Regions from separate parts of the Bacillus sp. LLTC93 genome, predicted to be linked through region 2. Evidence: riboswitches for the same ligand, from Rfam matches in the RefSeq annotation. Region 2 holds a riboswitch; the other holds the start of a gene.
The links. A riboswitch is a leader RNA that binds a small molecule or an ion and turns the genes downstream of it on or off. The one in region 2 is predicted to bind cyclic di-AMP.
Positions count from the first base shown of each region.

Region 1: it holds a riboswitch for cyclic di-AMP, as region 2 does, so the genes downstream of both, C6W18_RS18300 (dicarboxylate/amino acid:cation symporter) here and C6W18_RS15245 (APC family permease) in region 2, are expected to answer to the same signal.

Region 1 is NZ_PVME01000010.1:9,951-13,847, reverse strand. It holds gene C6W18_RS18305 (ABC transporter ATP-binding protein) at 1-291, opposite strand, end outside; gene C6W18_RS18300 (dicarboxylate/amino acid:cation symporter) at 617-1,855, opposite strand; cyclic di-AMP (ydaO/yuaA leader) riboswitch at 1,931-2,066, opposite strand; gene C6W18_RS18295 (AI-2E family transporter) at 2,130-3,152, opposite strand; gene dctP (C4-dicarboxylate transporter DctP) at 3,361-3,897, opposite strand, start outside.
Region 2 is NZ_PVME01000004.1:331,057-334,953, reverse strand. It holds gene C6W18_RS15250 (pyruvate oxidase) at 1-402, opposite strand, end outside; gene C6W18_RS15245 (APC family permease) at 473-2,299, opposite strand; cyclic di-AMP (ydaO/yuaA leader) riboswitch at 2,412-2,556, opposite strand; gene C6W18_RS15240 (cellulose biosynthesis cyclic di-GMP-binding regulatory protein BcsB) at 2,623-3,897, opposite strand, start outside.

The DNA of each region.
Region 1 (3,897 bases), on a different contig from region 2:
TTCAAAGCCTGTTAAATACGAATAAAACTCAGGATTTTCTATGATGGCACCAACAGATGACATCGCCTTTAGAAATTCATGATCCTGAGAATATCCATTGATCATGATTCGGCCATTGTTTTTTTTCATCAAGCCCACGATCAGCCTAATCAAGGTCGTTTTTCCAGACCCATTTGGTCCAAGTAAACCGACAATCTCTCCCTGCCCAATCTCCATAGAAATATCTTGCAAAATCATATGTCGGCCAATTTGTTTATCGACTTTCTCTACTTTTAGAACAGCAGACTGCAAAGTGGTTCCTCCTTCTGATGTAAAGCCTATGGCGGCATGTTAGACCGCTCATTCTGTTAAAAGTATATCACGCAAAACAAGAAGCTCCATGAAAAAAAGGGCTGATCCAGTCAGCCCTCAGATTGATGACAAAGGGCTAAAATGATCTTTATTTTAGCTCTTTGTCTTTTTTTTCAGCGTGATATGAAAACCCTTGAAGTCTAGGAAGGCCGAGTACTGGAGCGGAGCGAATTTGATATTCGTGAGCACCAGCACGCAGAACTGACACCGAATGCGAGGGTTTGTCTTCACGCTGAGGGCTGATCCAGTCAGCCCTTCATTCATATTACATCGATAAGTTAGGTGATGAGTCTTGCTCATGTTTTTTCTCAGTTTCTGTCACAATCACCGCACATGCTGCGTCACCTGTAATATTAACTACGGTTCTTGCCATATCTAATAAGCGGTCAATACCAAGGATGAGCGCAATGCCTTCAACAGGTAGCCCCACAGAATTCAATACCATGGCCAGCATGATGAGACCTACTCCTGGAACACCCGCTGTGCCGATACTGGCCAAAACGGCTGTTAAGACAACGGTAATCAATTGAACAAGCGTCAGCTCCACCCCATATACTTGAGCGATAAAAATGGTCGCGACCCCTTGCATAATCGCCGTACCATCCATATTAATGGTTGCACCAAGAGGCTGAACAAAACTTGAAATCGGCTCTGGCACCTTCAAACGTTTCTGCGCTGTTTCCATTGACACCGGCAGGACTGCGTTACTGCTTGATGTACTAAATGCAACAACCATCGCTGGAGAAAATCCTTTGAAAAATGCCATCGGATTTCGTTTAGCTAAAATGGCGACAGTTGATCCATAGGTCAGGAAGAAATGCAGCACGAGCGCAATGAAAACGACCGAGAAATAGAGCCCCATGGCTTTCATAGCATCTAGCCCCTGACTGCCAATGGCCGTTGCGATCAAACCGAATGTCCCGTACGGTGCGAACTTCATCACAACACCGACAAGATACATCATTAATTCATTTCCTTGTTCAAACAGCTTCAGCAAGCCTTCCGTTTTTTTACCGAGCATGGCAATACCAAGACCCAAAAATATACAGAAAACAATAATTTGAAGCATGTTACCTTCGACTAAAGATTGGACTGGATTGGTTGGAATAATGTTGAGAAGTGTCTCTGCCATTGATGGCGCTTCCTCTGCGGTATAATCAGCCGATTTCGTATCAAAATTGCCGAATGATCCCGGCTTGATGAGTAAGGCCAGTGAAATGCCAATGACAAGGGCAAATGTGGTAGTGAGTAGAAAGTAAGTAATGGTTTTTGCTCCGATTCTGCCAAGCTTTTTCGGATCACCCAGGCCTGCCACTCCAAGTGTGATGGAAAAGAATACAATCGGCACAACTAACATTTTAATCAGGTTTAAGAAGATTTGACCTAGAGGTGTGAATAGATAGGGATCTAACACTTTGAATACATTTGGAGCAAAAATGTTGAGCAGAAGTCCTGTGATTGCACCAATAATTAGGGCAATGATAATTTTCGTCGCTAGCTTCAATAAAATCTCCCCTTCCTCGTCAAAAAGGCCCACAAGAGAGTTTTCTCGTGGGCCTGCGTGTCCATACATGTACCACCGTTCACTCTCTTCACGCTGATGAGGTTAGCTGACGGGTTAGGACGAAGAGATGTCCTTTTTTCTCATCAAAGAAAAATTCACCCCAAAATAATGGGTCCCCCATTCCTTTAGAAGGATTAAGCGTGTGGTAATATGATATTTTCATACCATTTATACCTTATTTTTAGAAAATTGTAAACAGGTTCATATGAACTTTTTAATTACTTTCTTCCTTATTTGTGACCTCCAAAATGTCTAAAATAAACACAAAGATTGGGATACCGATAATGAGTCCCCAAATGCCAATATAGTGTTCAGAGAAAATCAGCACAATAAATGTGAAGAAAATAGGGAGTTCTGTTTTAGCTGACATGAGCTTTGGATTTAAGAAATAGGCTTCAATTGCATGGATGATAACGATGACCAGCACAATATAAAGGACATACATTCCGCCTCCAAGTGTATATGCAATGATGCTCAATGGAATGAGAGAGATGACCACACCCGCTACAGGAATTAAGCCTAGCAAAAAGACCATGACCGCTAATCCAAACAACTGCGGAAAGCCCATAATGCCAAGCGCAATTGTCGTTAAGACACAGTTAACGGTGGCAATGATAAACTGTGCTTCAAGTACCTTCCCAAACGTTCTGGAGAATTTACGTCCAAAGAAAGCAATTTCATGATAGAACACGGAGATTTTACTCGTTTTGAACTTGTTCATGAATTGGATGAGACGTTCCTTTTCGAACAGGAAGAACATGCTTAATATTAAGGACATAATGACCTGGATACTGAACGTGCTGAAATCTGTTAAGTATGTATAGAGGAAATTAAACCCTTTCTCAAAATAAGATGATATTTTGATATCTCCGAATACGTTGGTGATGACGTCAAAGAAGGGTAAATCTTGTGGATGATCTGCAATTTTCTTTCCTAAATGAAATAACTGCTCTACCTGTTTGGCGATGATTGGCACAAAAACGAAGCCGCCAAACGTCAATCCACCAGCCAGGAGAATATACAAAAGGGTAATGACCGATTTCTGTCCTATTTTTAGGAAGTGATTTAAAAAGCCTCTAATGACCTCTTCTAACCGATTCATCAAAAAGGTGAATATGAAGGTCAGGAGAATTAAATTCATCATTCCTCTTAATAGATATAATACTGTGGCTAATACTACAAATACTGAAAACCGTTTAACACCGGGTTTTTCGAACAATTTTAAAAATGCCGCCATTACGTTCCACACCTGCCAGGACTAAAGTCTATTTTTCATCGGATCTGATATATATTATATCGGACCTTTCTGTAAATTATATAACAAAAGGTCAAAGAGGTCTTACGATTCGCCCTAATTTTATCAAGCTTTTATGTTTTTTCTTTTCATCACAAAAAAACCGAACCCCATGTAGAACATAAGGTTTCGGTTTTTGGTTGTTTTTATACTAAACGGCTTGCTTGATATTCCGCATTTCTTGAAGCGCTGTTTTACTCTTCGCTTCGTCAAATTCACCTTCACTTTTAGCTACAACAATGGTTGCGATTCCATTTCCAATCAGGTTTGTAATGGCTCTTCCTTCACTCATGAATCGGTCAACCCCAAGCAGCAGTGCAAGGCCCTCAAGCGGAATGACCTGAAGTGCAGCAAGTGTAGATGCCAGCACGATAAATCCACTTCCTGTGACCCCTGCCGCTCCCTTTGATGTGAGCATGAGAACAAGGATAATGGTGATCTGCTGACCGATAGACAGATCCACACCAAAAACTTGTGCTAAGAAGACTACGGCCATCGATAAGTATATTGAAGTTCCGTCTAAGTTAAAAGAATAACCTGTTGGAATGACAAGTCCAACAACCGACTTAGAACAGCCATAGCGTTCCATTTTATCCATCATTCTTGGCAGCACTGATTCTGAAGAACTTGTGCCAAGGACAATTAAAATTTCATCCTTGATAAATCGTAGATAACCGAACAGGCTGAA
Region 2 (3,897 bases):
TTGTACCTGCTGATTAAAGACAGCTACGTCGTCAAACATCCGCTCTAATTTGATTTCTTGAAATGCGTCTCTGCCTACTTCGCTCGAAGCAACCTGCCCTGCAATCGCTAAAACGGGCGCACCATCTGCTTTTGCATCGTATAGTCCATTTAATAAGTGGACAGCACCGGGTCCAGCAATTGATAAGCAAACTCCGAGTTTACCTGTTAGTTTGGCATCAGCCGCTGCTGAAAGTGCTGCCACTTCTTCATGTCTCGTTTGTATGAATTGTATTTGGCTTGATTCATGCCTTAGTTCTTCGATCAATTCGTTTATACTGTCGCCAGGCATTCCATAAATATGTTTCACGCCCCACTCTTCCAGTAGCGCTGTTACTTCTTTTCCTGCGGTTCTTTGCGGCATGTGAGAAAACTCCTTTTTTCTTACTCCATACCACCGCACCCTTTTGATCAAACGTTTCAACTTGCGCCTGTTACTTTTTAAAATGATATGGAAGGGTGGCGACAATAATATCCCGCTTCCATAACAAACGGAATCTTAATAAAAAAGCAGATTGATTATGCAAGATGGTGTGCCATCTTTTTTTCGGGATGAATTGAGGCACGAGCACCATCACTTTATATTGATGCGCATTTGCTTTTGCCTCAATTGTTTCAAGAAATTTATCAAGAGGGTGAATGAGACTTCGATAAGACGAATGTAAAATCACAAGACGCACATCACTATTCAGCTTTTCCCAATCTGCTTCAATTCTCTTGTCTTTCTCTTTATCAAAGGAGACGTGAACCGCTATGACCTGACCTGATAAGGATTTTGCATATTGAACAGATTGTTCGACGACACGAGTTACTCCTGCTATTGGTACGATGACCACGTTTCCTTTGATCTCAACCGGCTCTGTTTCATTCAATAAACGCAGTTGTTCTCCTACAGACAGGTAATGCTTTTTGATGGCATGAAAGATCAATAGAACGATTGGCATGAAAACAAATAATGGCCATACAAGATGGAACTTAGTCAAAATGAGAATCATGAGAACCGTGAAAGAAATAAGTGCTCCCACTATATTGATTGGCATTTTCGTTTTCCAACCCTGTGGTTTTTCACGAATCCACTTTACACACATTCCGGTCTGAGACAAGGTAAATGGAATAAATACACCGACAGCATATAGCGGAATCAGGTGCTCAGTTTTCCCATCAAACAGCCAAATGAGCAGCATGGAGGCTACGCCTAAAAAGATAATGCCATTGGAGTAACCAAGTCGATCTCCTCTTACAGTAAACATACGCGGCATATATTTATCCTTAGCTAAGTTAACAGCCAATAAAGGAAAGGCTGAAAAGCCGGTATTTGCTGCTAGTATCAAAATTAAAGCCGTGACAGCCTGTATGACATAATAGAAAAATGTACGCCCAAATGTGTCTGATGCAATTTGTGACACAACCGTTTCTTCTGGCTTTGGTGAGATGCCAAAGCCAAATGCAAGCAATGTCACACCTACAAATAGAACGGCCAGTAATCCACCCATCATCAGTAATGTTCTCGCTGCATTTTGTGCTGCTGGTTTTTTAAAGGATGGAATCGTATTTGAAATGGCTTCAACTCCAGTCAGAGCAGAACAGCCAGATGAAAATGCTTTTAATAAAAGAAATAATGTAATGCCTGATACATGTGTGCCAAACGCTGTATGCTCAGGTGCTGGCGGCACTTGCCCTGTTAATAGTTTAAAGCCGCCGACTCCAATTAAAATAAGAAGTGAGAATACAAACAGGTACACAGGATAAGCCAAAATAGATGCCGATTCCGTCAATCCACGAAGGTTGAGCACCATAATCACGATGACCAATACAATTGAAATCAAGACGTGATATGGATATAGTGCTGGAAAAGCTGATGTGATGGCATCAGTACCCGCTGAAATGCTCACTGCTACTGTTAAAATATAATCTACCAGCAATGATCCTCCAGCGATCAGCCCGGGTTTTTCACCTAAGTTCCTGCTAGAGACGATATAAGCCCCGCCGCCTTCTGGATAAGCATAGATAATCTGCCGGTAAGATAGAATTAACGCCATTAAAAGAATTAATACACAACCTGCAATCGGGAGTGAGTACCAGAACGCCGCCGCACTGACGACTGATAGAACAATCAAAATCTGTTCTGTACCGTATGCAACTGATGACAATGCGTCTGATGACAATAATGCCAAAGCTTTGATTTTTGATAGTTTTTGTTCTCCTGCTGCCTGTGATTTTAATGGTTTACCAATTAAAATACGCTTCATCAAACTGTACATGTGTTGCCCGCTCCTTTAGTGTCAAACGATTTAAGTTACAAAAGATGGATCGCCAAAAAGACACAGAGGCAATAGAATGCCCCTGTGCCTATAGTTTAGATCACAGGTTGGTCTTTGCTCTCTTTAACGCTTACGAGGTTAGCTGACGGATTCGGGCGCATGAGACTTTGCCCTACCTTAAAAGGATTCACCCCACGTGGTGTTTTATACCACAATTGGTTCCCCCGCTCATCGAAATGATTCAGCGATTGGTCTTTTATAAAAGAGATCATACTCCCGTTTGACACCAAAGTAAAGAGATTTTTTCAAGGTCTTTTGAGCGTTTAAAACTCAGTCTTTTTACGGTTTTTTCGTACGAAATAGATAATCATTGCAAGCACAAAAAGGATTAGTGCAGCTATACATACAAAGTAGATCCAAGACTCGCTGCTGCTTTGTTTTTCACCTGTTTTTAGGTCGCTTGATGCGCTGCTGACCGTTTGATGATTAGAGAACATGTCTTTGTTTTTGCTCTCTATCGCAACTGTTGAAGTCTCCGTATTTGTTTGAAGGAAATGAATCACTTCATTTGAAACGTCAGCTTCAGCTGCATTCATTCCTGAAAAGACCGTCATTGTCTGTTCTTTATTCCAAACAGATGGCTGCGTCCATACAATACGAGCAGTTGTTTCATTGATCATGCCAAAAGAGGATACATCGTATTGATCCTTTTTCGTTGGAACGATCAGATCGCCTGCTTTTTCTTTTAAAAGAGAGAACGTTTGAATGCCCCCGATGAAAATGAGAGCGTGATTTTTCAATTGTTCATTTGTCACATTAGAGGCTTTGATCAAATGATATTGAGCAGCTTCTGGCTGACTAAATGATTCTGTTAGCATCGCCATTTGATTGATCGTTTCACGTTTGATTTGATCTGGCATGATGATCATTGTTTCTTCTTGCTGCGTCATTGAAGTGAAAGGACGCGGCCATGTGGCTAAATCCGGTGTATTACTAGTTGTTCCTTCTGGAATTTGAAGGGAGCTGTTCTTATCAATGAAAATCCAGCCTTCTTCATCCGTATGCCTGCAAGATTCCATGTTTTTAAAACCAGTTGTGACAAATTGCAAATCAATATATTCATTTTTTTGCAGTACCTTTGCATCTACTGGAACCGACACATGATAGAAACCATTTTCATCTTTACTGCCTAGTTTTGTTAGTGGTACGTCGTGCGGTTCGTCATTGATCATCACAGTTAACCGTTCTGTTTTGCTTGCTGCATTAGACTTTTTAAATGACAGATTGAGCTTTGCGCCTGATTTTTGGTTAGCAATCAATGCTTTCGAATAATAGTAGTGATCAGACGCCGTCTTTTTGGTCCCAACAGTGACATCATCTCCACCAAAATCTTTTAGACGAATATGGTGAGATGGCTTAGTGGTTTTAGCTACGACCTTTTGAAGCATTAAGTTCGTGCCAGTGAGTTGACCTGTCAGTTCTGGCTGAGTGAGGACATTGATTTTTTCAGCAATTGTTCTTGGCTGGTCAGCTGTGACAAATAAGACAGGCTGTTCTTTTTTCTTTGCTATCAGGGTTCTAACCGCTAAGGTGAGATG